3 regions of the Cytobacillus sp. FSL K6-0129 genome follow, and region 3 is predicted to be linked to each of the others. Evidence: predicted binding sites of a transcription regulator. Region 3 holds the regulator's gene; each other region holds the start of a gene.

Region 1 (10,306 bases), 780 kb from region 3:
CTGTTCTGCATTATTAACCGCTTTTTGCTTACCTAATAAAAGTTGCTGTTTAACAGCCACTTTTGCTGGAAGTGTTTTAAATTCAACAATAACAGAAACTAATTCTGCACTATCCTGCTTAATATCTGGAGAAATTGTAAATGTTGGTGACGCATTTAATTCATTCAAAGTCGCTCTTTCTTCTTTGGATAAACCACTGAGCATAGATTCAATCTGTTTCATATTGAACTTATCATTCTCAGCTGCCATTGAATGACTAGGTACACTGAACGAAAATATCATACCAGCAGCCATCGTCAACGTAAGTAACGGCTTTAGCTTTTTAAACTTCATAACTCCACCCCTATTTTTTGAAAATTTATTATTTTTATAATTTAATGATAGGTTGTGAAGTTATTACTTGTAAATTGGGGTAATATTTTTAGGTACTTCGGTACAAAAAAGCGAAGAATTTGTCGAAAAAAGAAAACAAACGGACCATTTTCGGTTTTTTTTTTGCGGCTCCTTGCGTTTTTTAGTGAGATGTTTGACGGAATTACCCCAACAAAAAAAACACATCTAACTTGAGATATGCTAGTTCTAGTTTTTATGAAGATGTATACATGAGAATTGCTAAAGACAGCTGAAAAGGAACAGTTTCAGCTTTACTATAACTTTCCGGCGCTAAATGGCTGTATGATTGTTTTTTGTTTTCTAGTACTTATCTTATTAAGATTATTTTGTGCTTTATATTGAGTTATATCTTTCAATCGCTTCTACAATCAATTTATTTCCTTTTTCCACTTCCTCCTTTGAAAGAGCATTGTCTTTTTTTGCTTCAATTAAATTAAATTTCATACTTTCAATTGCGACTAATGATGTCATTTTTTTGTATTGGTTTTTGGAGTATCCGAGGTTTAAGTAATCAATTAACTCTGGAACACCATCTAGTGTAGGAATATATTCAAACAAATTTTCTTCATATCTATCAGGAAGTTGAATACTTAATAATTTTTATCTCATACAATCACCTCTTTTTAAATTTTTTATTATAAAATTTAGAAACCTATTTTTATTGTTTGCAGAACAAATTATTCGAGAATTTTTCTCATCTCAACTCATTTAAGGGTTCCGGCGATTCCCGACTTTTTATGCATAGACTAAGGTGTTATCGGTAAGAGTATAATTATCTACTTATTGGAGGTATAGTTGAATGTTTACCCATATTTTCTTGTGGACTATGTTGATTCTACCTTGGTTCTTTCTCCTTTTTTTAGATACTAAAAGGGTAAAGTCCTTCATTCCCGGTGGATTAGTAAGTGCCCTGCTTTTAACAATAGTATTTCAACTATATCAAAGATATCATCTAGTTGAAGTTGTGCAAACCATTTTCCCATTAACTAATACAACTCCTTTTGTCTACGGCTTATACATAGTCTTACCTACTATATTTCTATACTTTACATTTGGTAACTTTTGGATTTATATAACAATTAATACAATTAGCGATGCAGTCTTTTCTTTTGGTATCATGAACCTTTATGAATATTTCGGGATTTATAAAATGGATGATTCTATCCATATCATCATTTTTATCACTTGTATTATTTGTGCTTCACTCATTTACTTATTTCAAAAGTGGCAGTATATTGATCCATACAAATGAGAAGTTAATCAAGGTTTATAGAGCCCATCGGCTCTTCTTTTATTAATTCATACTGAAGAAGTTAACGATTCCCATTATTGTAGACTTTTTCCCTAGAGCCTTTAGTCTCCTTTTCAGTGTTTCTAATAGATATTGCTTTCTTTGTCTCCTTTTCATTTATATAATACTTTTAATAAATGGAGAAGTTGAGGTGTAGAATAGATGAAATATCTTCAAGAAAAAATGCATTTATTAGGAGAAAGACACTCAAATGTATACATTATTAAAACTCCAGAAGAAAAATATATTGTCTCTATTCCTGATCTCCATTGGTCAGCACAAATAGGCTGTTTAGAGGAATTCCAACAAAAAGTGGAATACCTCAATGATTCACTCTCATTTCACCTTTATGAAGGCAATTCATACGAGCTAGCCTATAGACTGTCCAAGCTTACTGAATTAAACATATTTCGTTAACCTTCGTATAAAAATTTATCAATTAAATACACTAAGTAGAAAATTGTCTGTAGGTGATTATTTTCTTCTATTCAAATGAAATATTCGGCATGCTCATTTTCGGGGGATTACTAGCTCCAACTTCATTATTCCTTTTTAAAAAAATTCATTATGGCATAGTTATAGCAGCCATGTACATAAATATCTTTGTTGTAATGTTTCTCTTTAGCGTTCTTATAGATTTATAAATGAATTTTCAACCTTTTTGATGAAACATCATTATTTAACCCCAGCATTAAGATGATTGAACATAAAATACAATGGTTACATTGGTTTGCCAACCAATGATCCCTTCACAGAGTGCATACCTCACGCTCACTGTCCTTTTCTTTACTCACCCTTTCTCCATGATAAAATCGCATAAAAAGAGTAGTTTCATCGGAATTTCATTTAAAGAAGAGTCAAAGCATGACTCTTCTTTTTTGTTCACATTTTGTGTTTTGATTGTTAGTTTTTTTAAAAATGCGGGCTAAAGCCTTAATTTCACAAAGAAAGATTTCTCCCCAGATGCGCTTTTTAAATGGATAAATGGATAAAACGATTTTTTTAACACAAAATAGATTTATTATTAGAATTTACAACTCAAAAACGGAGGAATACATTCATGTATTTTTACAAAGAAGATTTAATTAATATGATTGTTCCTGATAAACCAGATCCACATGCAGCCAAGGTGCTTCAAGAAGCGCTAGGTGGACAATTTGGAGAAATACGTACAATGATGCAATATTCATTTCAAAGTGCCAACTTCAGAGGAAAAGCAAAAAAATATCGAGACCTATTAAGAGGGGTATTTATAGAAGAGCTTAGTCATATAGAATTAGTACAATCGACAATAAATCAACTTTTAAATGGTGCTGGTGGTTCTAGCCCAGGTAACCAAGCATTTGATAATGCTCCGTTAGATGATGTTATTCAAGATGGCGCAAATCCCCATCATTTCATTATAGGTGCTAAAGCATCCTTACCAGTTGATGCAGGAGGTAACCCTTGGAATGGTTCCTGGGTTTATGACCACGGTAACTTAGTAGCAAATTTAATCAATAATGTTTCTTTAGAATCAACTGGTGTACTTCAAAAATCAAGAATTTATGAGATGAGCAGTAATAAAACTCTAAGAGAAACAGTAGCTTTTCTTATGGTTAGAGATAATGCGCATCAAAATGCTTTTGCAAAGGCATTAGAAACATTAGGAGTTGATTGGGGAAAAGTCTTCCCTGTTCCTAACTACGACTTGAATAAATATCCTGAATGTAAGAAATATGTTGATATGGGCTTTCACAACGCTCAATTTAATTTCCGTTTAGATGATACACTTATTGGGGAAGTATTCACTGGAACAACACCTAGTAGAAATGGTGGGGACCTTTCAGTGACTGAACCACCTAAAGGGTTTCCCGTGCCAACAATGCCGGATATGCCAAATGAACATGCACCAGGTTTATATGATTTAGATAATTAGGGCCTTTTAGGCTCTATTTATTTGTTTTCGATAATTTCGTTCAAAACACTAAACCTGTATAAATTAGTTAACACCCACATAATCTAAAGGAAAATAGAGGTGAAGTGAATGCTTGCTAATTTTTTTAGAATATTTAATGCAATTGTATTATGGGCAATCGTTATTATTTTTCTACCTAAAAATTCGTTTAAAAGATTTTTACCAGTGACATTATTTTGCTCACTTCTTTTACTCATTGTCGAAATGTTAAGTCCAATATTTAATTGGTGGAAAGTAAAAGGTGGTTATAAATTTATGTTATTTGATGCATTAGCATTTATTTTAGGACCATTCTTCACGATAAATTTATGGGTGTTTCACTTTACTTATGGCAAATTCCCCTTATATGCTACTATTAATTTAATTATGGATGTTATTTTTGCCTATCTCTTAACTCCTCTTTTCGAAAAGATTGGGCACTTTAAACTCAAAAAATTCACACGAACTGGAATACTTGTCCTTTACTATTTCCTTGCTCTTTTGAATTATGGCTTCCAAAAATACATTGAGGTAGAACCAATGGAAAATTAAGGATTTAGTATAAGGCTATTGCACACTTTTTCATCGTAGCTTAAATAATTAGTTATTACATGATTGTATTTTATTTAGATAAACATGCCATGGGGCTCTTTCCCTTTTGACCATCTTTTTTCTGGTAGTTAGCTTATGTATAACTTCATTCTTTAACTTTGAGAATTGCTCCTGAGATTGGTGACTTCTAGAAAACATATTGTAATGACTCTTAAACTTTCCTTTCCTTCAATTATCTTTTTTTCACCTCAAATATTAAAACTAACCTTCTTTTAAGCATTAGCGATAATCTATATGTAGGAATATTAAGAATAATTAAGGGATAATCGATTTATGAACTTCCGATTAGGGTAAATAAAATAGGAGATTTTTAACTTCGTCGGACAAAAGTCGAACTAAAATTAAAAATCTCCCATCATTTCTTATATTTTAAGCATGTAGCGCCCTCGGAGGGAATCGAACCCCCATTTTAAGAACCGGAATCTTACGTGCTATCCGTTGCACCACGAGGGCATTTTTTATTATGTAGGAACACGTTTTTCTTGGTGTTACGAATATTAATTATATGGGAAAAACCCTTTATATGCAAGCATTCGTTGTTTAAAAGCAAAAATTTGTGGGTATCATGGATACGAGGAAATCAACTTAGAAAAAAATGTCGAATAATTCTCTTGAAATAATCAAGCGATTCGTTTGACCTTAATTGACCAACCATGTATGATGAAACTACATACATTTACCAATGGCGAGGTATAAAATACCTTTCCAAAACTTTTTTGACCTTTAAAGGAGGAATTGGAAATGAACTTAATCCCTACAGTAATCGAACAAACAAACCGAGGGGAACGCGCTTATGACATTTACTCTCGCCTATTAAAAGATCGCATTATCATGTTAGGCAGTGCGATTGACGATAATGTGGCAAACTCAATCGTGGCTCAGCTATTATTCTTAGAAGCAGATAATCCTGAAAAGGACATCACGCTTTATATTAATAGCCCAGGTGGAAGTATCACTGCTGGTATGGCTATCTATGATACGATGCAATACATCAAACCAAATGTTTCAACAATCTGTACTGGTATGGCTGCATCCATGGGTGCATTCTTACTAGCAGCTGGTGAAAAAGGGAAACGTTTTGCGCTTCCAAACAGTGAAGTCATGATTCACCAACCACTAGGTGGCGCTCAAGGGCAAGCAACTGAAATCGAGATTGCTGCTAAACGCATCCTATTCTTACGTGAAAAATTGAACCAAATTCTAGCTGAACGCACTGGTCAACCTTTAGATGTTATTTCTAAAGACACAGATCGTGATAACTTCATGACTGCAGAAAGAGCACTAGAATATGGTCTTATCGACAAAATCATTACAAACAATACACCAGAAGAGAAAAAATAAGCATCACAAATAACAAAAGCCATCAGCATTTCATTTGCTGATGGCTTTTTGTTTGCTATGAATTAATAGTTGTTAGATCGACTGGGAGGTGAACGAAAAACGGTGAGATAAAAAAAGTAGAAATAGGGTGATTTGTAGAGTGGCAATTTCGCATTAGTTTTGAGTGGCAATCGTAACCGATATGAGGAAAAATTGATCTGTTCGGTCTTCTTTTGTGATTTTCTATCTAGTTAGCTGCACAATTCCTCTTTGCTCCGGCTTCTTTGTGTTTTTCCATCTCAACCAAACCACTTGCCCCTATCATATCGATGCAAGTTGGTTGAGGACAATGAAACGCACCCCCATTGGTAGAAGCATCTAGCAATGGGGGTGCGCAGGTTATTCGTGTATTATACAGATTATGAAACAATGTCCTCTTGTAGGAGTGCAGTCAGTTTATTTAAGGCTTCGGTTTCATCGCTGCCTTCAGCGAGGAGGGTTACGGTGGAACCAGCACTTAGAGATAGGCTCATTAATCCCATGATACTTTTGGCATTTACTTTTTTTCCGCCTTTTTCGATAAAGAGATCTGCTGTGAAGCGATTGGCTTCCTGCACTAACTTTGCAGCAGGGCGCGCCTGTAAGCCTGATTTAATTTTGACTTCCACTTGTCTTTCTACCATGTCCTAACCTCCAAAAAACTTTAAGATTCCTTCCATTGCCCTGTTTTAATTTTTTCTGCAATTTCATCAATTTTTCTTAGGCGATGATTGATACCCGATTTGCTTATCGTGCCACCAGAGACCATTTCTCCAAGTTCCTTTAAAGTCACATCTTGATACGTAACACGCAATTCAGCAATTTCGCGTAATTTCTCTGGTAACACCTTTAGTCCAACGGTACTCTCAATATATCTTATGTTTTCAACTTGTCTTAAGGCAGCACCAATTGTTTTATTTAAATTGGCTGTTTCACAATTGACCAAGCGATTAACTGAATTTCGCATATCTCTAACAATGCGGATATCTTCAAATCGTAAAAGCGCGCTATGAGCCCCAATAATATTAAGGAATTCTGTAATTTTTTCCGCCTCTTTTAAGTAGGTAATAAAACCTTTCTTTCTTTCCAATGTTTTACTATTCAACCCAAAAGTATTCATTAATTTCGACAAGGCGTCATTATGCTCCTTATACATTGAAGCAATTTCTAAATGATAGGAAGAGGTTTCAGGGTTATTGACAGATCCCCCTGCTAAAAAAGCCCCTCTTAGATAAGCACGTTTGCAGCATTTCTTTTTAATTAAATCCATTGAGATATCATGGATAAATTGAAAGCCAGCACTAATAATATGCAGATCATCAAGAATCTTTTGTGCTTGCTCCATTAGTCTAACAATATACACGTTATTTTTCTTAAGTCTCATTTTCTTTCGAACAAGCAGCTCAACTTGCACATCATAATTCCTTTTGATCAGCGTATAGATTCTTCTGGCAATCGCTGCATTCTCCGTTTGAATATCTACAATTAACATTTTATTTGAAAAAGAGAGAGATCCGTTCATACGAATCAAAGCGGATAATTCTGCCTTTCCGCAACAATCCTTTGTCTCCAAGTTCGTTAATTCTTTTTTCGTTTCCGAAGCAAAAGACATACCTTCTCCCCCCTAACCAGACAAATACTAGTTTTTCATTATATCATTTACAATTAATTGATAAATCTTTTTAGCGACTTCATTCGTGTTATGACGAATTGCCCCTTTTTCAAGGCTAACAATCTCACCCTGTAGCACTTCCAAGCCTTGTTCGACTAATCGATCACGGTCATAATAGACAGGCTTCGCTCGTTCCTCTTCATAACGCTCTTGAATATCTTCTGGAATTTCTTCATGATTGACAAGAATCAAATCTAAACATGGCTCAGCCATATGATCAAATATTGCCTGTACGTGGTCACTCGCACGATAGTCCAAAGTTTCCCCTGCCTGCGTCATTAAATTACAGATATACAGTTTTTTTGCATGAGAACGGCACACTTCCTTACCTACAGACGGTACAAGTAGATTAGGAAGTATGCTTGTGTACAGGCTACCAGGACCAATGATAATGAGATCAGCCTCTCGAATAGCTTCAATCGTTTCCGAAAGCGGACTTACCTTCTCAGGAGTCAAAAATACTTTCTTAATCTTCTTGCCAGAGTAAGGGATTTTGGATTCTCCTGATACAATACTGCCATCTTCCATTTCTGCATGTAATACAACACTCTTTTCAGCTGCAGGTAAGACTCTCCCATTAACATTTAATACTTTACTCATCTCTTGAATCGCATGAACAAAGTCACCAGTAATAGAAGTCATCGCTGCTAGAATCAGATTACCTAAAGAATGACCCGATAATTCATTGGACGTTTTAAAACGATGCTGGAACATTTCTTCTACAAGGGGTTCCACATCTGATAACGCTGCCAAAACATTTCGAATATCTCCTGGAGGTGGGATATTTAATTCTTCTCTCAACCTACCAGAGCTACCACCATCATCAGCAACTGTGACAATGGCTGTTAAATCAAGGGGATATTTTTTTAATCCTCTTAATAAAACTGGCAACCCTGTTCCACCGCCAATGATGACGACCCTCGGCTTTCTATTCATGTTGTTTGCCTTCTCCTCTCAATGTCACGGTGAGTGATGCGAGTGTTGTAGTCTTCCTTAAAATGGTTAGCGATATACTCGGTTAGTGCTACTGATCGATGCTGTCCACCCGTACATCCAATCGCGATAACAAGTTGTGATTTTCCTTCACGCTTATAATGCGGGAGCATAAATGCTAGTAAATCCGTGACCTTTTCTAAAAATTTATTTGTTTCGTTCCATTTCAAAACATAGTTAGACACTTCTTCATCCAAGCCTGTTTTCGGACGCATATGCTCAATATAATGCGGATTTGGCAAGAAGCGAACATCAAATACAAGATCGGCATCAATTGGTAATCCATGTTTAAAACCAAATGACATCACATTTACAGTGAAAATGGATTGTTTATTAACAGAAAACTCGTGGAGTATCTTTTCTCTTAATTCACGCGGCTTCATATTAGATGTCTTATAGATAATCTGCGCTCGACCCTTTAGATCATCTAATAATTCTCTTTCCAACTTGATGCCTTCCATTGGCAAACCTGATGGCGCTAATGGATGAGAGCGACGCGTTTCTTTATATCTACTTACAAGGGTTGCATCATCCGCATCAAGAAAAAGAATTTCTGGTGTGACCCATGACGTATCTGCTAAATCATCTAACGCCTTGAAAAGATGCTCAAAAAACTCACGGCCACGTAAATCCATCACAAGCGCAACCTTATTCATCTTATTCCCTGAATCCTTCATCAGTTCAAGAAATTTCGGTAATAAGGTCGGTGGTAAATTATCTACACAAAAAAAGCCTAAATCTTCGAAGCTTTGAATCGCCACTGTTTTACCTGCGCCAGACATCCCTGTAATAATGACCATTTGTGTTTCTTTTGCTGCTACCGAACTCATTTCTCGCTTCCCCCTGTATTCATTTTTAGCTTGGATCTAAGCGGTAACTAATTAATTCAAAGTCAGGTGTATAAGTAAATGTACCGTAAATCATGCGATTGCCATTAATCATATATTCAAGAATATGATGATCTCCTGCAGCCATTGGTAAATCCTTCACTTTGTCCACTTCGACCCATCGCAATTTTCCTTCTTCTGACTCATCTACATTTAATCCGTCCGCATCTGTAGCAAAAAAGGTAAACATCATCCATTCAGAAAGTACTTGATCTCCATCCTTCATAATGAAAGTAAAAATCCCTTTTATGTTTGGATTCCTTAAGTAAATCCCCGTTTCTTCTCTATATTCTCTGATACAAGAGTCACGCACCGATTCACCTGGCTCCATCTTTCCGCCCGGTGCAACCCACCATCCACGGCGTGGCTTTTGTAGCAACAATACTTGATCATCTTTTAATAATACGCAGTTTGTGACCCGCTGCATCCTATTCACCTCTTACTTCGTGCCACTCATTATTAGAGAACAGATTAACCTAAATACTCTAATGAATGAAAGCATAGTATTTATCATTATATTATACTATTTTTGTCATAGCGCTACAACGATACAGGTTGAACATGATACTTCTCCCTAAGCAAATTGCCTAGACTTCTTTATAGTAAGTGTATATCCATTATTATAATATCCAACCGGTGTGCTACATCCGTCTTGTGAAAAAAAGAATTTTGCTTCGCTCTACTTTGGGCTTTTTCTTCTGAGTGATTCGCTAACCCACTTTGCTTCGCTCTCACTTCTTTTTCTCATTCTGAGTGATGCGCAAACCTCTTTTGCTTCGCTCTCACTTCTTTTTCTCATTCTGAGTGACGCGCAAACCTCTTTTGCTTTGCTCTCACTTCTATTTCTTATTCTGAGTGCCGTGCAAATCTCTTTTGCTTCGCTCTCACTTCTTTTTCTCATTCTGAGTGATGTGCAAATCTCTTTTGCTTCGCTCTCATTCGTGATTTTCATTCTGAGTGATGCGCAATTCTCTTTTACTCCGCTCTCATTCGTGATTTCCATTCTGAATGAAGCGCTAACCCACTTTGCTCCCCTCTCACTTCTTTTTCTCATTCTGAGTGACGCGCAATTTCTTTTGCTTCGCTCTCATTCGTGATTTTCATTCTGAGTGACTCGCTAACCCACTTTGCTTCGCTCTCACTTCTTTTTCTTATGTTGAGTG
Region 2 (10,306 bases), 1.6 Mb from region 3:
GCTCATAAAGATTGGCCCATTTTCATAGCGTTGTTAAAACAAACATGTGAAGAGTTGGCAAAATCAATTGCTAGAGACGGCGAAGGTGCTACCAAACTTGTTGAAGTAATAGTCAAGGGTGCCATTACAAACGAAGAGGCACAAAAAGCGGCTAAACAAATTGTTGGTTCTAATTTAGTGAAGACAGCTATTCACGGAGCAGACGCTAATTGGGGACGAATAATTGGTGCGCTAGGGCAAAGTCAAGTACAGGTTGATCCGAATAATGTAGATATTTCTATAGGCCCCATTCAAATGTTAAAAGAGAGTACTCCCGTTTCCTTTTCTGAAGAAGAAGCGAAGGCATATTTACTTGGTGAAATGGTGGAAATTCACGTTGATCTACATATTGGCGAATGCTTAGCAAAAGCTTGGGGATGCGATTTATCGTATGATTACGTGAAAATAAATGCAAGTTATCGTTCCTAAGGAGGAATAGACAATGAAGCGTATTGTAATAAAATGTGGGGGAAGCGTGATGGATCAGCTATCACCTGTGTTCTTTGAAAGTTTACATCATTTACAGAAGAATGGTTACCAACTTATTTTTGTTCACGGTGGTGGTCCTGAAATAAACAAAATGCTGCAAATACACAAGGTAGAATCACAATTTATCAATGGTTTAAGAAAAACAACGCCAGAGACTATGAAGATTGTTGAAATGGTGTTATCAGGTGTAGCCAATAGGAAGTTAGCAACATTGCTTGATAGTAATGGTTTTAAAGCAGTTGGTTTGAATGGAAGTGATCACGGTTTCCTACAAGCTGATTTTATTAATGAAACAGAGCTTGGGTTAGTAGGAGAAATTACCAAAGTGAAAGCGGAGTTATTAGAAGTAATTCTTAATAAAGGCTATATACCTGTTGTAACACCTATTGCTACAACAGAAAGTGGCAAGAAGTTAAACATCAATGCAGATTTTGCTGCTGCATCTGTAGCAAAAGCAATTGAAGCGGAAATGTGTATATTCGTCACCGATGTTGAAGGTGTATTAATTGATAAACAACTCGTAGAGCATTTAGATACAGAAGAAATAAAACAGCATATTGACAGTGGTGAGATATCGGGCGGGATGATACCAAAGGTAAACTCTGCAGTGGCGGTGTTAGAACAAGGCCTTGCTAGTGTAATGATTGCTTCTGGGAAGCACAACTTTTTTAATGGAGAAGCTTGGATAGGGACAAAAATGACAAAAAAACAAGTAGAGGTGGTACAATAATGAATCATTTATTCCCCACATATGCTCGCTGGGAAGTAGAACCAGCAGATGCAAAAGGCACAAAACTAATAGATAAAAACGGGAAAGAATATTTAGATTTCACCTCCGGAATTGGTGTCACTAACTTAGGTCATCGTCCCGATTCAGTCCAAGCAGCGATCACAAAGCAATTAAATAAGTTTTGGCATGTATCCAATCTATTTACACAAGAACAACAAGCAGTGGCAGCAGAAAAGTTAGCTCATGCATCTGGTTTAGCTTATACATTCTTTGCAAATAGCGGAGCAGAGGCAAATGAAGGGGCAATTAAATTAGCCAAAAAAGCTACAGGTAAAGATAAAATCATAACTTTTAATAAATCTTTTCACGGTCGAACAATTGCTACGATGGGTGCAACAGGTCAGGATAAAGTAAAACAAGGGTTTGGGAGTATGCTGCCAACATTTTCGTATGCTACTTTTAATGATATCGAGTCGGTGAAATCATTAATAGATAATGAAACAGCGGCCGTGATGGTGGAAGTGGTTCAAGGTGAGGGTGGTATTCATCTTGCAGATTCAGCCTTTTTAGAAGAATTGCAACAATTATGTCATGAATACCAAGCATTGCTAATTATTGATGAAATTCAAACAGGCATTGGTAGAACAGGTAAACCATTTGCCTTTCAACATTATGACCTACAACCAGACATAATTACCTGTGCAAAAGGGCTTGGAAGTGGGCTACCAATCGGTGCTATCATAGGCAAAGAAAATTTAAAGGAATACTTTGGTCCAGGTAGTCATGGTTCCACATTTGGAGGAAATCCATTAAGTATTGCCTCAGCAATCGCTACAATGGAGATAGTCTTCAATGAGGATTTTTTGTCAGAAGTGAATGAAAAAGCAGAATATTTACTTGAACAGTTGAAGAAATCGCTATACAATATAGAAGAAGTAACTGCTATTCGTTCATTAGGATTAATGATTGGTATAGAGATGAATACAAATACGGCATCTTTATTGCAATTCTTAAGAAATGATGGCTTGCTTACGTTATCGGCGGGTGAAAATGTCTTGAGATTATTACCACCGTTAACAGTAACAGTAGAAGAGATCAATCAAGCAGTCGCCATACTAAAAAAGAATATAGTTCCAGTTCAGACAGCCTGAAATATGGCTGCATTTTTAAAACTAAAAATGCATAAAAATTAATTTTGTTTAATGAATATACAGAAGTTCACGAGGTGTTAAAGATGGAAGGGTATCTACATTTAAAAAGCGGTCATTGTTATAAAGGGGAATGGCTAAATACGCCACCACAAAATGAGGTTGCAGGAGAAATTGTTTTCTTTACAGGAATGACAGGTTATCAAGAAGTGCTAACAGATCCATCCTATAAAGATCAGATTATCGTTTTCACTTATCCTTTAATTGGGAATTATGGCGTGAATGAATCAGACTTTGAGAGTAAGAAGCCACATGTAGCTGGAGTGATTGTTTATGAGGGGACTAATGAACCTTCACATTATCAATCTTCCTATACACTGAAGGAGTATTTGCATAAATGGAATATTCCTGTGCTAGGGCATATGGATACAAGGTCAATTGTGAAAAAAATTCGGGCAGTTGGTTCCATGCCAGCAACTATGTCAACTCATTCTGTAAAAGAAACAACATGGAGTAAACAAGAGGATCATAAGGTTGAATTGGTTTCTAATCCTCAGATGCACACATATGGTGAAGGTGATAAGCATGTTGTTCTTTATGATTTTGGCTATAAGAAATCAATACTTAATAGCTTATTACAGCAAAATTGTAAAGTGACCACTGTGCCATTTTCGACAACATTCAATGAAGTTGCTAAGTTAAATCCTGATGGTATCCTACTGTCCAATGGTCCTGGAGATCCGAAAACGCTTCAAAATGTCTTACCTGAACTTAAAAAAGTAATTACCAGCTACCCTACTTTAGGGATTTGTTTAGGACATCAGTTAGCAGCACTTGCACTTGGGGGTAACACAACAAAGTTATCTTTTGGACACAGAGGGGCGAATCATCCTATTAGTGATCTGAAAACAGGACGTGTCATGATGTCTTCACAAAACCATAGCTATGTTGTTGATACCGTAAGTTTAGAAACAACTGGGTTTAAAACAAGGTTCATTAATTTGCATGATCAATCTGTTGAGGGTCTTACTCATGAAATTTATCCGATTGAGACGGTACAATTTCACCCTGAAGCTAATCCTGGACCAACAGATACGCATTATTTATTTTTAGAATTTATTCAAACGATTGAAGAGAAGAAAGGGAGCGTTATCGCATATGCCTAAAGACAACAGTATCCAATCTATCCTGGTCATCGGATCGGGACCAATCGTGATTGGGCAAGCAGCAGAATTTGACTACGCAGGCACGCAAGCATGCGCGGCGCTTAAAGAAGAAGGCTATAAGGTAATATTAGTAAATAATAACCCTGCAACAATTATGTCAGATCACGCATTTGCAGATAAGATTTACTTTGAACCATTAACAGTAAATAGTATTGAAAAAATCATTCAAAAAGAAAAACCAGATGGCTTATTAGGAACTTTAGGTGGTCAAACAGGTCTAAATTTAACCTTTCAACTAAGTGAAGCAGGCGTATTAGATAAATATGAGGTGAAACTTTTAGGTAGCAGTATCGAAGCAATAAAAAAAGGTGAAGACCGGGAAGCATTTCGCCAATTAATGAATGACCTAAATGAACCAGTTCCAGAAAGTGAAATCGTTCATCATGTGGAAGAAGCGGTTGCGTTTGCTGAAAAGATTGGTTTTCCTATCATTATCCGACCTGCTTATACCCTAGGTGGAACAGGTGGCGGTATTGCAACAGATATGAATGAATTAAAGCATTTCGTTAAGAGTGGCCTAAAAGAAAGTACGATTACGCAAGTGCTAGTAGAGAGAAGTATTGCTGGGTTTAAAGAGGTAGAATATGAAGTGATGCGCGACAGCAACAATACTTGTATCACCATTTGTAATATGGAGAACATTGATCCAGTAGGTGTACATACAGGAGATAGTATTGTTGTTGCCCCGAGTCAGACATTAAGCGATGTAGAGTACCAAATGCTTCGTAGTGCTTCTGTCAAAATTATTTCTGAGTTAGGCATCATTGGTGGATGCAATATTCAATTTGCTCTAGACCCAGAAAGTAAAAATTACTACCTGATTGAGGTGAATCCTCGTGTTAGTCGATCTTCTGCTCTTGCTTCTAAAGCAACTGGATATCCGATTGCAAGAATGGCAGCAAAGTTGGCTGTAGGCTATCATCTTTCTGAAATTATTAACCCAGTTACTGGTGATACTTTTGCTAGTTTTGAACCGGCACTAGACTATTGCATTGTCAAATTTCCAAAATGGGCGTTTGATAAGTTCTCTGATGCTGATCGCAAATTAGGCACGCAAATGAAAGCAACAGGAGAAGTAATGGGGATTGATAGAAACTTGGAGAGAGCGCTGATCAAAGCGGTTCATTCCCTTGAAGGAAAAGGACTTGATCTTCACTATCCTCGGATCAAAAAAGATACAAAAGAGACGTTACTGAAGGAGTTAGCTGGCCAAACAGATGAAAGATTCTTCATTATATTAGAGTTAATGAGACGTGGGGTAAGCGCTGAAAAGATAAAAAACATCACTAAAATTGATTATTTTTATCTGTCAGCTTTCCAACGTTTAATCTCATTAGAAAAAGAGATTACACAAGCTTCACTCGAAAATATTGAGCCAGAAATGATGCAACTGATCAAAGAAAAGGGCTTTGGTGATGCCTACCTTGCTTCAGTGTGGCAGGTCGATGAAAAAGCTGTTCGTCATAAAAGAAAAGAAATGGGGATAATCCCATCTTATAAAATGGTTGATACATGTGCCGCCGAATTCGCTGCGTCTTCCAATTATTTTTACTCTAGCTATTTTGGAGAAAATGAACAAATACCGAGCGATAAAAGAAAAGTTTTAATCATTGGTAGTGGTCCGATACGAATTGGCCAGGGAATTGAATTTGATTATTGTTCTGTACAAAGTGTCTTTGCTTTAAAAGATGAAGGTATTGAAACGATTATGATTAATAATAATCCAGAAACAGTCAGTACAGATTTTACGACAGCAGATCGTCTTTATTTTGAACCATTAATCATTGAAGACGTGATGAATGTAATTGAAGCGGAACAAGTGAATGAAGTCATTGTTCAAGTAGGGGGACAAACAGCGCTTAACTTAGCTAATCAGCTAGAGGATTACGGGGTAAAATTACTCGGTACTGATTCGAAAACTATTGATACCCTTGAAGATAGAGAATTATTTTATCAATTATTAGATGAACTTGAAATCCCACATATTCAAGGATACGTGGCAGAAAATGAAGTTGAACTCGAACAATATGTAAACCAAATCGGCTATCCTGTATTGATTAGACCATCTTATGTAATCGGTGGGATGGGAATGGAAACCATTTATAATGATGAAGCGTTTCAAGTTTATAAAAAGAAGGATATTCCATTTCCTGTACTTGTAGATCAATTTTTACAGGCGAAAGAGGCGGAGCTTGACTTAGCCGCAGACGGAGAGCATGTTCTCATCCCGGCAGTTATGGAGCATATTGAAAGGACCGGGGTTCATTCTGGTGATAGTATGTCAGTCTTACCGCCACAAAGCTTATCGAAAGAAGTACAAAATCTTATGATTAAGTATGGACAATTGATGGTTAAAAAGCTTGGATATAAAGGTTTAATGAACATCCAATATATTATTGATGATAACAAAGTTTACTTACTTGAAGTAAACCCGAGGGCAAGTCGAACGGTGCCAATTGTAAGTAAAGTGACTGCTATTCCATTGGTTCAAGAGGCAACGAAAGTATTATTAGGAAAGCAATTTTTCGAAAAAGACCAACTTCCAGAAGATACGAAGCAAACATTTGTTACTGTCAAATATCCGGTTTTCTCTAACTATGCACTAAAAGGTCTTGATGCTAAAGTAGGACCAGAAATGAAGTCAACTGGGGAAGGAATTGCGTTAGCAGCGACTTTACCACAAGCTTTAAAGAAAGTGTTCCAATTACATGGAGATAAAGAACGGTCCGTTTTGTATAGTGGTGAATTAACAGATGGAATTAGGACATTGGCAAAAGAGTCAAATACCAAATTGCTAGATGCTCAAGGTGCCGAATTAGATGAAACAACTGTTGCACTTTACAATCCGTTCACTGGTGATGAAAACCAACGTATGCGGGAATGGGCGGTTAAAAACAGACTACACACTTTTAGTGAATTAGAGTCGCTTGAGGCCTATTTACTTGCTTTAACAGAAAAGGATTGGCAAGCAGTAGCAATTGAGGATTGGCAAAAAGACAATGTAAAGGAAGTGACGATATCATGATTACAACATCGACTGTATGTGGTAAAAAGTTAGATATACAAGGACAGGATATGCTAACATTAGCTGATTATTCTTCTGAAGAAATCATTGGTCTTGTCGAAAAGGCATATGAAATGAAGCAAACGGATCATCAAGCCGAAGAGCCATTGAAGGGCAAAATATTGGGAATGATTTTTGAAAAGTCATCTACACGTACAAGGGTTTCCTTTGAAGCGGGTATGTTACAACTTGGCGGTCATGCCCTATATTTAAATAGTAATGATATGCAAATCGGTAGAGGAGAAACGATTGCAGATACAGCAAAAGTATTATCTAATTATGTTGATGGTATTATGATTCGTACATTTTCTCATGATATTATAGAAGAACTTGCAACACATGCTACTATTCCAGTGATTAATGGGTTAACGGACCAATATCATCCTTGTCAAGCACTAGCAGACTTGTTAACGATTAAAGAAGTAAAAGGACAATTAGCAGGTATCAGTTGTGTTTATGTAGGAGATGGCAATAATGTAGCTCACTCATTAATGATTGCAGCAGCAAAAGTTGGCATGCATATGACGATTGCATGTCCGAAAGGCTACGAACCAGATGAAAAAGTGGTTGCTTTAGCACAAGGATTTGCTGAAGTGACAGGTAGTAAAATTCTCGTCGAAAACGATGTGAAAAAGGCGGTTGATGGCGCTGATGTCATCTATACAGACGTCTGGACGAGTATGGGTCAAGAAGAAGAAAATGAAATGCGTTTACAAGTCTTTCATGATTATCAAGTGAACGAGTCACTAGTAGCCTGTGCAAAAGAAGATTATTTATTCCTTCACTGTTTGCCCGCACACCGTGGGGAAGAAGTCTCGGCGTCTGTTATTGACGGTGATCACTCCGCTGTTTTCCAACAAGCAGGCAATCGCCTTCACGCACAAAAAGCCTTATTAACTGAATTACTATAAGTTTCCTGAAGCATGAATTATTCTGTTCCTAGAATGGTTCGTGCTTTTTATCATTAGAGGAGAATTTAGGCAGTTTGAGGTGAGCAAAAAGGTATAGCTCTTCCATTGAGAGGAAAAATGGGCAAAGATAGCTGCGGAGTAAGAGTGATTTAAAAAGTACACCCAACAATAAAAGCGCCAAAGCTAGGCTTGCAATCTGATTTGAGTAAAACACAATACCTACAATTTCCTTTATGATTCCTCCTTCTCGCGGAAATAATAAAAGTGTAAGTTTGAAGGAGGTGCTCATTTTGGGACAAAATCGACAATTTAGAGCAGGGCAGAAAGCGCCGAATAATGGTAAATATATTGAAATTGGAGAAACTGGCAGTAATGTGAATAACCCACAAGTGGTAAGTCTTCGTGCGGGTGATCGATTTCCTGAAAACTCAAACTATAATCGATTATGGACTTATCAAAGAAAACCATAATAATGAAACCGATCAGATGCCATCCCAAAATGTGGATGGCTTTACATATGGTAGGAAATAATTTTATAATAAAACAAAGGTCAAAAAAGGTCAGGAGTGTGACTTGCGATTGGATATTAATCAAATGACAACCTCTTTGCAAGAAGGTTTAATGACTGCCAAAAGGATGGCGACAAATAAAGGTCACCAAGAGGTGGATACGGTGCACCTATTCCTTTCCTTCTTGCAGGAGGATCATCTTTTTACAAATATTTTAAGACGAAGTGATTTTACAATTGAAAATGTGAAACAATCATTGCAACATTTATTAGAAAGAAAACCCAGGGTTAGTGGAAGTGGTGCGGATTTAAATTCTTTTTATCTTACTAATGATTTAAGAAAAACCTTGTCAAAAGCAGAAGAATTAAGATTGCAATGGCGGGACAATTATATATCCATTGAACATGTTTTATGGGCAGTGATTGTGGCAAAGACGAATGTTACAGACCTCTTTTTAATGAAAAAGAAGGATATCAAACAAGCAATTGAAGAGATCAGGGGGAATCAAAAGGTGACATCACAAAACCCAGAAGGTACTTATGAAGTACTTCATAAATATGGTAGAGATTTAGTGGAAGAAGTGAAAACAGGGAAATTAGATCCTGTCATTGGCAGAGATCAAGAAATACGTAATGTAATTCGCATACTTTCAAGGAAAACGAAAAATAATCCTGTCCTCATCGGGGAGCCAGGTGTTGGTAAAACAGCAATTGTTGAGGGATTAGCACAGAGAATTGTTAGAAAAGATGTACCAGAGGGACTGAAAGATAAGACGATTTTCTCATTAGATATGAGTGCGTTAATTGCTGGTGCTAAATTTAGAGGTGAATTTGAGGAACGCTTAAAAGCAGTGTTAGCAGAGATTAAAAAGAGTGATGGTCGTATTCTTCTGTTTATAGATGAGATACATACAATCGTTGGAGCTGGTAAAACAGAAGGTGCGATGGACGCTGGTAATATGTTGAAGCCGATGCTTGCCCGAGGTGAGCTACATTGTATTGGCGCAACAACATTGGATGAACATAGAAAGTATATTGAAAAAGATCCGGCATTAGAGAGAAGGTTTCAACAAGTATTAGTAAAAGAACCTGATGTAGAAGACTCTATCTCTATTTTAAGAGGTTTAAAAGAGAGATTTGAAATTCATCATGGGGTTAATATTCATGACAGGGCTATTGTTGCAGCAGCTACTTTATCTGATCGTTATATTACAGATCGTTTTTTACCAGATAAAGCGATTGATTTAATTGATGAGGCATGTGCAATGATCCGGACAGAGATTGACTCTATGCCTACGGAGCTTGACGAAGTAACAAGAAAGGTAATGCTGCTTGAAATTGAAGAGGCCGCTCTGCTAAAAGAGTCTGATGAAATCAGTCAAGGTAGGTTAGAGAAACTAAGAGAAGAACTTACTAACTTTAAGGAACAAGCGAAAGAAATGAGAGCGAAATGGTTAACAGAAAAGGCTGCGATACAATCGATACAATCAAAACGAGAGCAGTTAGAAATTTTGAAAAGAGAGCTAGAGGAAGCTGAGAATAAGTATGACCTTAATAAGGCAGCAGAGTTAAGACATGGGAAAATCCCTGCATGTGAAAAAGAGTTACAACAATTAGAAGAAGAGGCGAATAATAAAGAAAATGATAACCGTTTATTACGTGAAGAGGTAACCGAAGAAGAAATTTCTGATATTGTATCGAGATGGACTGGTATACCTGTCTCTAAATTAGTTGAAAGTGAACGGGAGAAGTTATTGCGATTAGAGTCGATTCTACAAAAAAGGGTCATCGGTCAAAATGATGCCGTCACACTTGTCTCAGATGCGGTCTTAAGAGCAAGAGCAGGTATAAAAGACCCGAAACGGCCGATTGGTTCTTTTATTTTCTTAGGTCCTACAGGAGTTGGAAAAACAGAGTTGGCAAAGGCTTTAGCGGAATCTTTATTTGATAGTGAGGAACATATCATTAGAATTGATATGTCAGAGTATATGGAAAAACATGCGGTATCAAGACTAGTTGGTGCACCACCAGGGTATGTTGGGTATGAAGAAGGTGGACAATTAACAGAAGCGGTTCGCAGGAATCCGTATGCCGTCCTATTACTAGACGAAATAGAGAAAGCACATCCTGAAGTGTTCAATATTCTTTTACAAATGTTGGATGACGGAAGGGTTACTGATTCTCAAGGTAG
Region 3 (10,306 bases):
GATCTCCACCTATTAAAACGAGAGATCCTCTAACAACCCCACCACCAAGGACTCGATTTAACTCTTTCATTTCCGTATAAATACGTGGCTCATTGACTGTTTCAATTTTTGGAATCGGAGTCGCTTTTGCTCTAATCGTTGTCTCTTGTGTATGTGCAAAAGCCCCTCTTCTCGAGTTAGCAGGTTTCTCTATCTCTTCCGTCATTTTATTCCATACACCGCATCCGGGACATTTCCCCATCCACTTTGCCGATTCATAACCACATTCTTGACATATGAATTTTGATTTTCTTTTCGCCAATCTTCATTCTCCTTCTCTTTCGTACAACACATTTATATTTCTTACTATATCAATGGAATCGTTTGTATTCAAAGGTTAACATATAATTGGAAGAAAATTTGTTGTTATCAAAAAAGGTACACACTATTGATTAGCGTGTACCTTCTCTCTAACATTTCATTATTTTTGGGCAGTGCCAGTTGGTTCGGCTGTTTTTACGACAAATTCGCCTTCCTCAACATCGATTACTACTTCTTGACCAGTAAGCACTTTTCCTCTTAATAATTCCTCAGATAAGCGATCTTCAATATGCTTTTGGATCGCTCTTCTAAGCGGTCTTGCACCATACTCTGGATCGTAGCCTTCTTCTGAGATTTTTACCTTAGCAGATTCAGATAGGGATAATGTAATATCCTGTTCTTTTAAACGGTTCGTTAAGGCATCGGACATGAGTGTAACAATCTCTTGCAGATGCTTTCTTTCTAATGCATGGAAGACAATAATCTCATCGATACGGTTTAAGAATTCAGGTCTGAAGGCCTTTTTCAATTCCTCCATAACCTTACCTTTCATATCTTTGTAATCATGCTCATCATCTTGAATATTGAAGCCTACATATTTATTACGCTTAAGTGCTTCGGCACCAACATTTGACGTCATGATAAGCACCGTGTTTCGGAAATCGACTGTACGTCCTTTAGAATCTGTTAACCGTCCATCTTCCAAGACTTGCAGAAGAATGTTAAATACATCCGGATGGGCTTTCTCAATTTCATCTAATAAAACAACTGAATACGGTTTTCTACGTACTTTCTCAGTTAATTGGCCTCCTTCTTCAAATCCAACATAACCTGGAGGTGAACCAACTAATCTAGATGTGGAGTGTTTCTCCATATACTCAGACATATCGATGCGAATCATCGCTTCCTCATCACCGAACATCGCTTCAGCTAAGGCACGAGCAAGTTCTGTCTTACCCACACCTGTTGGCCCTAGGAAAACGAAAGAACCAATTGGTCTCTTCGGATCTTTAAGACCGGCTCTTGCCCGTCTAACTGCTTTAGAGATCGCCTTTACTGCTTCCTCTTGGCCAATTACGCGCGAATGTAAGATTTCTTCTAAATTCAATAGTTTGTCGGTCTCAGTTTGTGCCAATTTAGTAACTGGAATTCCTGTCCAGTTAGAAACGACATTGGCAATATCCTCTACCGTCACTTCACTATTTTCTTTCCCTTGCTTTTCTTTCCATGTTTTCTTAGTTTCTTCTAACTTTTCTCTTAATCTTTGTTCATTGTCTCTTAAAGATGCTGCTTTCTCAAACTCTTGACTTTGAACAGCTGCATCCTTTTCTTTTCTTACATCTTCTAATTTAACTTCTAACTCCTTGAGATTCGGAGGCGTTGTATAAGAACGTAGGCGAACTTTTGAGCCTGCTTCATCAATTAAATCAATCGCTTTATCTGGTAAGAAACGATCAGAGATATAACGATCTGATAATTTAACTGCCGCATCGATGGCTTGATCCGTAATTGTCACACGGTGATGGGCTTCATAACGGTCACGTAGTCCTTTTAAAATTTGTACGGACTCATCTGCAGTCGGCTCATCAACCGTAATTGGTTGGAACCTACGCTCAAGCGCTGCATCCTTCTCAATATATTTGCGATACTCATCTAGCGTCGTCGCTCCAATACACTGTAGCTCTCCACGCGCAAGTGATGGCTTTAGAATATTTGATGCATCAATCGCACCTTCTGCTCCACCAGCACCAATTAATGTATGCAATTCATCGATGAACAAAATAATGTTGCCCGCCTGACGAATTTCGTCCATCACTTTCTTCAAGCGATCCTCAAATTCACCACGGTATTTAGTACCTGCAACTACCGTACCCATATCTAAAGTCATTACACGTTTATCACGTAGCGTCTCCGGCACTTCATTATTTATGATCTGTTGAGCTAGGCCTTCTGCTATCGCAGTCTTACCCACACCAGGTTCTCCAATTAATACGGGGTTATTTTTTGTTCTTCTGCTTAATACTTCAATTACACGTTGAATCTCTTTACTACGTCCAATAACTGGATCTAAGCTTCCTTCACGTGCAATGGCAGTTAAATCTCTCGCTAAACCATCTAGTGTTGGTGTATTTGCATTGGCTGAAGAGCTGCCTTGATGCCCGTTAGACTCGCTACTACCAAGTAATTGTAGTACTTGCTGTCTTGCCTTATTTAAACTTACGCCAAGGTTATTAAGTACTCTTGCAGCTACACCCTCACCTTCTCTAATTAAACCAAGTAAAATGTGCTCAGTTCCCACATAGGAATGGCCCAATTTTCTTGCTTCATCCATTGATAATTCAATTACTTTTTTTGCTCTTGGTGTATAATGCGGTGTTTGGGAGGCCTCTTGCCCTCTACCTATTAGATTTTCAACTTCCGTTTGAATTTTTTCTGAACCTAGACCTAAGGCATAAAGTGCTTTAGCGGCAATTCCTTCACCTTCACTTACTAACCCTAGAAGTATATGCTCAGTCCCAATATTGTTATGTCCTAAGCGAATGGCTTCTTCCTGTGCTAATGCTAATACTTTTTGTGCTCTCTCAGTAAAACGTCCAAACATCATCTATCATCATCCTCCCAACTCTTGATCTTCCATTTTTAATCTTTCTCGAATAAGAGAAGCTCTACGAATATCCCGTTCAAACGGTCGTAATTGGCCTCCAGCATATTGCTGTAAAAATCCTGGTTGCGTTAAAACCATTAATTCATTTAATATATTTTTTGATATGCCTTGTATATAGTCCATGTCTATTCCAAGGCGAACATCCGATAAACATCTAGCCGCTTCTTTTGATTCAATGATTCGGCTATTAGATAAAATACCATAGGATCTGAAGACTCTATCTTCTAATTGTATGTTAGAGGTTTTCGCTAATGCTTCTCTTGCTGACCTTTCCTGCGAAATTAATTGCTCCACAACACTTTTTAAATCCTCAGCAATATCTTCTTCTGATTTCCCTAATGTGATTTGGTTAGAAACTTGAAAGATATTACCTAATGCTTCGCTACCTTCTCCATAAATTCCTCTAACAACTAATCCAAGTTGGTTAATTGCTGGAATGATTCTATTCATTTGATGAGTTAATACTAATCCTGGTAAATGCATCATGACAGATGCTCTGAGACCTGTACCGACATTCGTTGGGCAACTAGTTAAATACCCTACCTGTTCATCATATGCATAATCAATCTCAGTTTCTAACCAATCATCAATTTGGTTTGCAACTTCTAATGCTTCTGATAATTGGAAGCCTGGAAATAAACACTGTATACGTATATGATCTTCTTCATTCAACATAATGCTAACCTCTTCATTTTCAGTAAGTAGGCAGGCACCATGACTAGCGTTTTCTGCTAAATGAGGACTAATCAAATGTTTTTCCATCAGCACCCTTTTTTGCAATGGTTGTAAATCATCCATTTGCAATAACGAAAAGTCACCATAAGTATCAAAAGTCGATTTTTCCATTCTTGCTTTAATGATCTCTATCACACGTTTAGCTTCATCATGGGAAAAGATTGTTGGAAAATTAACCTGTTTAATATTGCGAGCTAAACGAATTCTAGAACTAAGTACGATATCAGAATCAGGACCTTCTGCACTCATCCAAGAGCTGACAGCCTGATTGATAAACCTTTCTAAAGACAAGTTCATTCCCCTCCCTCTAGATGGTTTTTCATTTCTTTTTCCAATTGACGTATTGCATCTCTTGTCTCTGCTGCTTTCTCAAATTCCTCTTTAGTTATAAGTTCTTTCAAGTTTATTTTTAAATCCTCAATTTGCTTTTTCAAATGGATATCTCCACCCATTCTTGTAGGGATTTTTCCATTATGATTCCAATTACCACTATGAAGCCTTTTAATAATTGGCTTTAACTGTGCTCGGAAAGATTCATAACAGTGGGCACATCCGAATTTCCCGACTTTAACAAATTGAGGAAAGGTCATCGAGCATTGCTCACACTGTACTACCTGCGCTTGTTTATTTAACTGAGCTTGGTTATTTGCATAACTTGTATCTATATTAAATAATCCGCTCAATAGATTATTAATAGAAAATCCAGATCCATTATTTAACATAAACATATCCCCATGTTCTTGGGCACATTTTTCACATAAATGGAACTCAGCCTTTTCGCCATTCATAATTTTTGTAAAATGTAGAGTCGCAGGTCTCTGATTACATTCTTGGCATATCATCTGTTTCACCCCTCCATACTTTACAGCCTACTTATATTTCAATGTATTTAGCATCGCAACAAGCATCCTTGCTCTTAACTCATCCCTATAGGGTAACTCTAAGTAAAGAACTGAACGGTCAATGACACTTAACATAATCTTCGCTTCTCGAGTAGTAATAATCTCTTCTTCAACTAATCTGTTTATAATATTTTCAGCACTATTTTGTGAAATACGATCACGTACAATCCTAATCAATTGATTAATTAAATCAACATAATCATAAGCTTGCACTTTGGTGATTCTTATATAACCACCACCGCCACGTTTACTTTCGACAGCATAGCCTTTTTCAACTGTAAACCGAGTATTTATGACGTAATTTATTTGAGATGGGACACATTGAAATTTATCAGCGATCTCGCTCCGCTTAATTTCAACAATTTCCCTTTCGCTAAGTTCCAAGACTTCTTTAAGATATTTTTCAATAATATCTGATATATTTTTCACCCGGCCTCCCCCTATCTGACTTTGACTATATTTGACATAAATTATACATGATTTGTGTGAAATGTTGCAACGAAGTAGTATTATTAATTTTCCCCTTTTTTTCTAAATCTCAAACGTATGAAATATAGGTTGATTCATTAAATTTATATTATGTTTAGATTGTGTAGATGTTATTTGTCCATTTAAATAAACGAATTCATTATAGCACGACAAAAAAGAGCACATACAAATGATGTGCTCTTTTATCTTGCCCGGCAACGTCCTACTCTCACAAGGGGACAGCCCCTAACTACCATCGGCGCTGAGAAGCTTAACTTCCGTGTTCGGTATGGGAACGGGTGTGACCTTCTCGCTATCGCCACCGGACTATGAAATTGTAAGGGAATCGTTCCCTCAAAACTAGGTAATGTTGAAGAAGATATTTATTGAGTAATCGCCTATGCGTTGCTGACGCGACTACTTACGTAGTGCTGTCTAGCTGCGGCGCCTAGGTGCTCGAGGTCATAAGCCAAATTTGTCATGAGGTTAAAGAACAACCTCCTGTCAAATTCGTCTTATGCTTGTCGCACCTGGGCAAGGCGCCTCCGCATTTCGAATTGGTTAAGTCCTCGATCGATTAGTATTAGTCAGCTGCATGTGTCGCCACACTTCCACCTCTAACCTATCAACCTGATCATCTTTCAGGGATCTTACTAGCTTGCGCTATGGGAAATCTCATCTCGAGGGGGGCTTCATGCTTAGATGCTTTCAGCACTTATCCCTTCCGCACATAGCTACCCAGCGATGCCTTTGGCAAGACAACTGGTACACCAGCGGTGCGTCCATCCCGGTCCTCTCGTACTAAGGACAGCTCCTCTCAAATTTCCTGCGCCCACGACGGATAGGGACCGAACTGTCTCACGACGTTCTGAACCCAGCTCGCGTACCGCTTTAATGGGCGAACAGCCCAACCCTTGGGACCGACTACAGCCCCAGGATGCGATGAGCCGACATCGAGGTGCCAAACCTCCCCGTCGATGTGGACTCTTGGGGGAGATAAGCCTGTTATCCCCGGGGTAGCTTTTATCCGTTGAGCGATGGCCCTTCCATGCGGAACCACCGGATCACTAAGCCCGACTTTCGTCCCTGCTCGACTTGTAGGTCTCGCAGTCAAGCTCCCTTGTGCCTTTACACTCTACGAATGATTTCCAACCATTCTGAGGGAACCTTTGGGCGCCTCCGTTACTCTTTAGGAGGCGACCGCCCCAGTCAAACTGCCCACCTGACACTGTCTCCCATCCCGATAAGGGATGTGGGTTAGAATTTCAATACAGCCAGGGTAGTATCCCACCGACGCCTCCACCGAAGCTAGCGCTCCGGCTTCTAAGGCTCCTACCTATCCTGTACAAGCTGTACCAAAATTCAATATCAGGCTACAGTAAAGCTCCACGGGGTCTTTCCGTCCTGTCGCGGGTAACCTGCATCTTCACAGGTACTATAATTTCACCGAGTCTCTCGTTGAGACAGTGCCCAGATCGTTACGCCTTTCGTGCGGGTCGGAACTTACCCGACAAGGAATTTCGCTACCTTAGGACCGTTATAGTTACGGCCGCCGTTTACTGGGGCTTCGATTCAAAGCTTCGCGTGAGCTAACCTCTCCTCTTAACCTTCCAGCACCGGGCAGGCGTCAGCCCCTATACTTCGCCTTGCGGCTTCGCAGAGACCTGTGTTTTTGCTAAACAGTCGCCTGGGCCTATTCACTGCGGCTCATCAAGGCTTTAACACCCTAATGAGCACCCCTTCTCCCGAAGTTACGGGGTCATTTTGCCGAGTTCCTTAACGAGAGTTCTCTCGCTCACCTTAGGATTCTCTCCTCGCCTACCTGTGTCGGTTTGCGGTACGGGCACCTTATTCCTCGCTAGAGGCTTTTCTTGGCAGTGTGGAATCAAGAACTTCGGTACTAAATTTCCCTCGCTATCACAGCTCAAGGTATATGACCATGGGATTTGCCTCATGGTCCCTCTAACTGCTTAGACGCACATCCAATAGTGCGCTTACCCTATCCTCCTGCGTCCCCCCATCACTCAAACAGAATACGGTGGTACAGGAATATCAACCTGTTGTCCATCGCCTACGCTTTTCAGCCTCGGCTTAGGTCCCGACTAACCCTGAGCGGACGAGCCTTCCTCAGGAAACCTTAGGCATTCGGTGGATGGGATTCTCACCCATCTTTCGCTACTCATACCGGCATTCTCACTTCTAAGCGCTCCACCAGTCCTTACGGTCTAGCTTCAACGCCCTTAGAACGCTCTCCTACCACTGAACATCAACGATGTTCAATCCACAGCTTCGGTGATACGTTTAGCCCCGGTACATTTTCGGCGCGGAGTCACTCGACCAGTGAGCTATTACGCACTCTTTAAATGGTGGCTGCTTCTAAGCCAACATCCTGGTTGTCTAAGCAACTCCACATCCTTTTCCACTTAACGTATACTTTGGGACCTTAGCTGGTGGTCTGGGCTGTTTCCCTCTTGACTACGGATCTTATCACTCGCAGTCTGACTCCCATGGATAAATCTTTGGCATTCGGAGTTTGTCTGAATTCGGTAACCCGATGAGGGCCCCTAGTCCAAACAGTGCTCTACCTCCAAGATTCTTACGCATGAGGCTAGCCCTAAAGCTATTTCGGAGAGAACCAGCTATCTCCAAGTTCGATTGGAATTTCTCCGCTACCCACACCTCATCCCCGCACTTTTCAACGTACGTGGGTTCGGGCCTCCATCCAGTGTTACCTGGACTTCACCCTGGACATGGGTAGATCACCTGGTTTCGGGTCTACGACCACATACTCATTCGCCCTATTCAGACTCGCTTTCGCTACGGCTCCGTCTGTCCAACTTAACCTCGCATGTAATCGTAACTCGCCGGTTCATTCTACAAAAGGCACGCTATCACCCATTAACGGGCTCTAACTACTTGTAGGCACACGGTTTCAGGATCTCTTTCACTCCCCTTCCGGGGTGCTTTTCACCTTTCCCTCACGGTACTGGTTCACTATCGGTCACTAGGGAGTATTTAGCCTTGGGAGATGGTCCTCCCTGCTTCCGACGGGATTTCTCGTGTCCCGCCGTACTCAGGATCCACTCTGGAGGGAACGAAGTTTCAACTACAGGGCTTTTACCTCCTATGGCGGGCCTTTCCAGACCTCTTCGTCTATCTCGTTCCTTTGTAACTCCGTATAGAATGTCCTACAACCCCAAGAGGCAAGCCTCTTGGTTTGGGCTAATCCCGTTTCGCTCGCCGCTACTCAGGGAATCGCGTTTGCTTTCTCTTCCTCCGGGTACTTAGATGTTTCAGTTCCCCGGGTCTGCCTTCCATACCCTATGTATTCAGGTATGGATCCTATCCCATAACGGATAGGGGGTTTCCCCATTCGGAAATCTCCGGATCAAAGCTTACTTACAGCTCCCCGAAGCATATCGGTGTTAGTCCCGTCCTTCATCGGCTCCTAGTGCCAAGGCATTCACCGTGCGCCCTTATTAACTTAACCATTGTTCGGCTTGCGATAAGCTACGCATTTCGGCGTCAGCTCACTCGTCAACATCCTCATGTGCACAAGACGCACACTCCGGTGTTTCCTCGCTCGCTTCCTTGAACTGCTTGCTTCTCACAACCCTCTCGGTTGTGTTTATTAAAAAAGTTTAGTATCTTAAATCAATCTATAATATATAGAGAGAAAAAATAACTAAGGTGGCGATTACTCGGTAATCTTCTTCATTACATTATCTAGTTTTCAAAGAACGATTTGTTGGTGGAGCCTAGCGGGATCGAACCGCTGACCTCCTGCGTGCAAAGCAGGCGCTCTCCCAGCTGAGCTAAGGCCCCGTATTAAAGTTAAAATGGTGGGCCTAAATGGACTCGAACCATCGACCTCACGCTTATCAGGCGTGCGCTCTAACCAGCTGAGCTATAGGCCCACATAACTTCACGGTAAAGTATTTAATCATATCAAAGAGATTGCACTCTCAAAACTGAACGAACAGTCTAACATCAAGTTAATTCCGTATATTCCTTAGAAAGGAGGTGATCCAGCCGCACCTTCCGATACGGCTACCTTGTTACGACTTCACCCCAATCATCTGTCCCACCTTAGGCGGCTGGCTCCAAAAGGTTACCCCACCGACTTCGGGTGTTACAAACTCTCGTGGTGTGACGGGCGGTGTGTACAAGGCCCGGGAACGTATTCACCGCGGCATGCTGATCCGCGATTACTAGCGATTCCGGCTTCATGTAGGCGAGTTGCAGCCTACAATCCGAACTGAGAATGGTTTTATGGGATTGGCTAAACCTCGCGGTCTTGCAGCCCTTTGTACCATCCATTGTAGCACGTGTGTAGCCCAGGTCATAAGGGGCATGATGATTTGACGTCATCCCCACCTTCCTCCGGTTTGTCACCGGCAGTCACCTTAGAGTGCCCAACTAAATGCTGGCAACTAAGATCAAGGGTTGCGCTCGTTGCGGGACTTAACCCAACATCTCACGACACGAGCTGACGACAACCATGCACCACCTGTCACTCTGTCCCCCGAAGGGGAAAGTCCTATCTCTAGGATTGTCAGAGGATGTCAAGACCTGGTAAGGTTCTTCGCGTTGCTTCGAATTAAACCACATGCTCCACCGCTTGTGCGGGCCCCCGTCAATTCCTTTGAGTTTCAACCTTGCGGTCGTACTCCCCAGGCGGAGTGCTTAATGCGTTTGCTGCAGCACTAAAGGGCGGAAACCCTCTAACACTTAGCACTCATCGTTTACGGCGTGGACTACCAGGGTATCTAATCCTGTTTGCTCCCCACGCTTTCGCGCCTCAGCGTCAGTTACAGACCAGAAAGTCGCCTTCGCCACTGGTGTTCCTCCAAATCTCTACGCATTTCACCGCTACACTTGGAATTCCACTTTCCTCTTCTGCACTCAAGTTCCCCAGTTTCCAATGACCCTCCACGGTTGAGCCGTGGGCTTTCACATCAGACTTAAGGAACCGCCTGCGCGCGCTTTACGCCCAATAATTCCGGACAACGCTTGCCACCTACGTATTACCGCGGCTGCTGGCACGTAGTTAGCCGTGGCTTTCTGGTTAGGTACCGTCAAGGTACCGGCAGTTACTCCGATACTTGTTCTTCCCTAACAACAGAGTTTTACGATCCGAAAACCTTCATCACTCACGCGGCGTTGCTCCGTCAGACTTTCGTCCATTGCGGAAGATTCCCTACTGCTGCCTCCCGTAGGAGTCTGGGCCGTGTCT

Evidence for each region. The regulator CtsR, encoded in region 3, represses protease genes until heat stress. The targets are predictions, from matches to a motif close to ATGGTCAATAAAGGTCAAACA.
Region 1: a site for CtsR is predicted at 4,863-4,883, ahead of clpP (ATP-dependent Clp endopeptidase proteolytic subunit ClpP). Genes of this name have one in related genera too.
Region 2: a site for CtsR is predicted at 8,154-8,174, ahead of clpB (ATP-dependent chaperone ClpB). Genes of this name have one in related genera too.

What each region holds. Positions count from the first base shown of each region.
Region 1 covers NZ_JBBOXM010000001.1:2,338,299-2,348,604, forward strand. The annotation lists gene MHI57_RS11715 (S8 family serine peptidase) at 1-333, opposite strand, end outside; gene MHI57_RS11720 (hypothetical protein) at 727-951, opposite strand; gene MHI57_RS11725 (hypothetical protein) at 1,193-1,645, shown strand; gene MHI57_RS11730 (YueH family protein) at 1,847-2,101, shown strand; gene MHI57_RS11735 (manganese catalase family protein) at 2,745-3,602, shown strand; gene MHI57_RS11740 (hypothetical protein) at 3,711-4,172, shown strand; tRNA gene MHI57_RS11745 (tRNA-Arg) at 4,614-4,685, opposite strand; gene clpP (ATP-dependent Clp endopeptidase proteolytic subunit ClpP) at 4,974-5,573, shown strand; gene MHI57_RS11755 (HPr family phosphocarrier protein) at 5,972-6,235, opposite strand; gene whiA (DNA-binding protein WhiA) at 6,256-7,203, opposite strand; gene MHI57_RS11765 (gluconeogenesis factor YvcK family protein) at 7,231-8,199, opposite strand; gene rapZ (RNase adapter RapZ) at 8,196-9,086, opposite strand; gene MHI57_RS11775 (NUDIX hydrolase) at 9,112-9,570, opposite strand; gene MHI57_RS11780 (hypothetical protein) at 9,823-10,197, opposite strand; gene MHI57_RS11785 (hypothetical protein) at 10,194-10,306, opposite strand, start outside.
Region 2 covers NZ_JBBOXM010000001.1:4,724,998-4,735,303, forward strand. The annotation lists gene argJ (bifunctional ornithine acetyltransferase/N-acetylglutamate synthase) at 1-468, shown strand, start outside; gene argB (acetylglutamate kinase) at 482-1,258, shown strand; gene MHI57_RS23840 (acetylornithine transaminase) at 1,258-2,409, shown strand; gene MHI57_RS23845 (carbamoyl phosphate synthase small subunit) at 2,493-3,572, shown strand; gene MHI57_RS23850 (carbamoyl phosphate synthase large subunit) at 3,565-6,657, shown strand; gene argF (ornithine carbamoyltransferase) at 6,654-7,607, shown strand; gene MHI57_RS23860 (YjzC family protein) at 7,898-8,077, shown strand; gene clpB (ATP-dependent chaperone ClpB) at 8,187-10,306, shown strand, end outside.
Region 3 covers NZ_JBBOXM010000001.1:3,115,455-3,125,760, reverse strand. The annotation lists gene radA (DNA repair protein RadA) at 1-301, opposite strand, end outside; gene clpC (ATP-dependent protease ATP-binding subunit ClpC) at 461-2,905, opposite strand; gene MHI57_RS15540 (protein arginine kinase) at 2,912-3,991, opposite strand; gene MHI57_RS15535 (UvrB/UvrC motif-containing protein) at 3,994-4,542, opposite strand; gene MHI57_RS15530 (CtsR family transcriptional regulator) at 4,570-5,031, opposite strand; rRNA gene rrf (5S ribosomal RNA) at 5,281-5,397, opposite strand; rRNA gene MHI57_RS15520 (23S ribosomal RNA) at 5,628-8,560, opposite strand; tRNA gene MHI57_RS15515 (tRNA-Ala) at 8,820-8,895, opposite strand; tRNA gene MHI57_RS15510 (tRNA-Ile) at 8,911-8,987, opposite strand; rRNA gene MHI57_RS15505 (16S ribosomal RNA) at 9,087-10,306, opposite strand, start outside.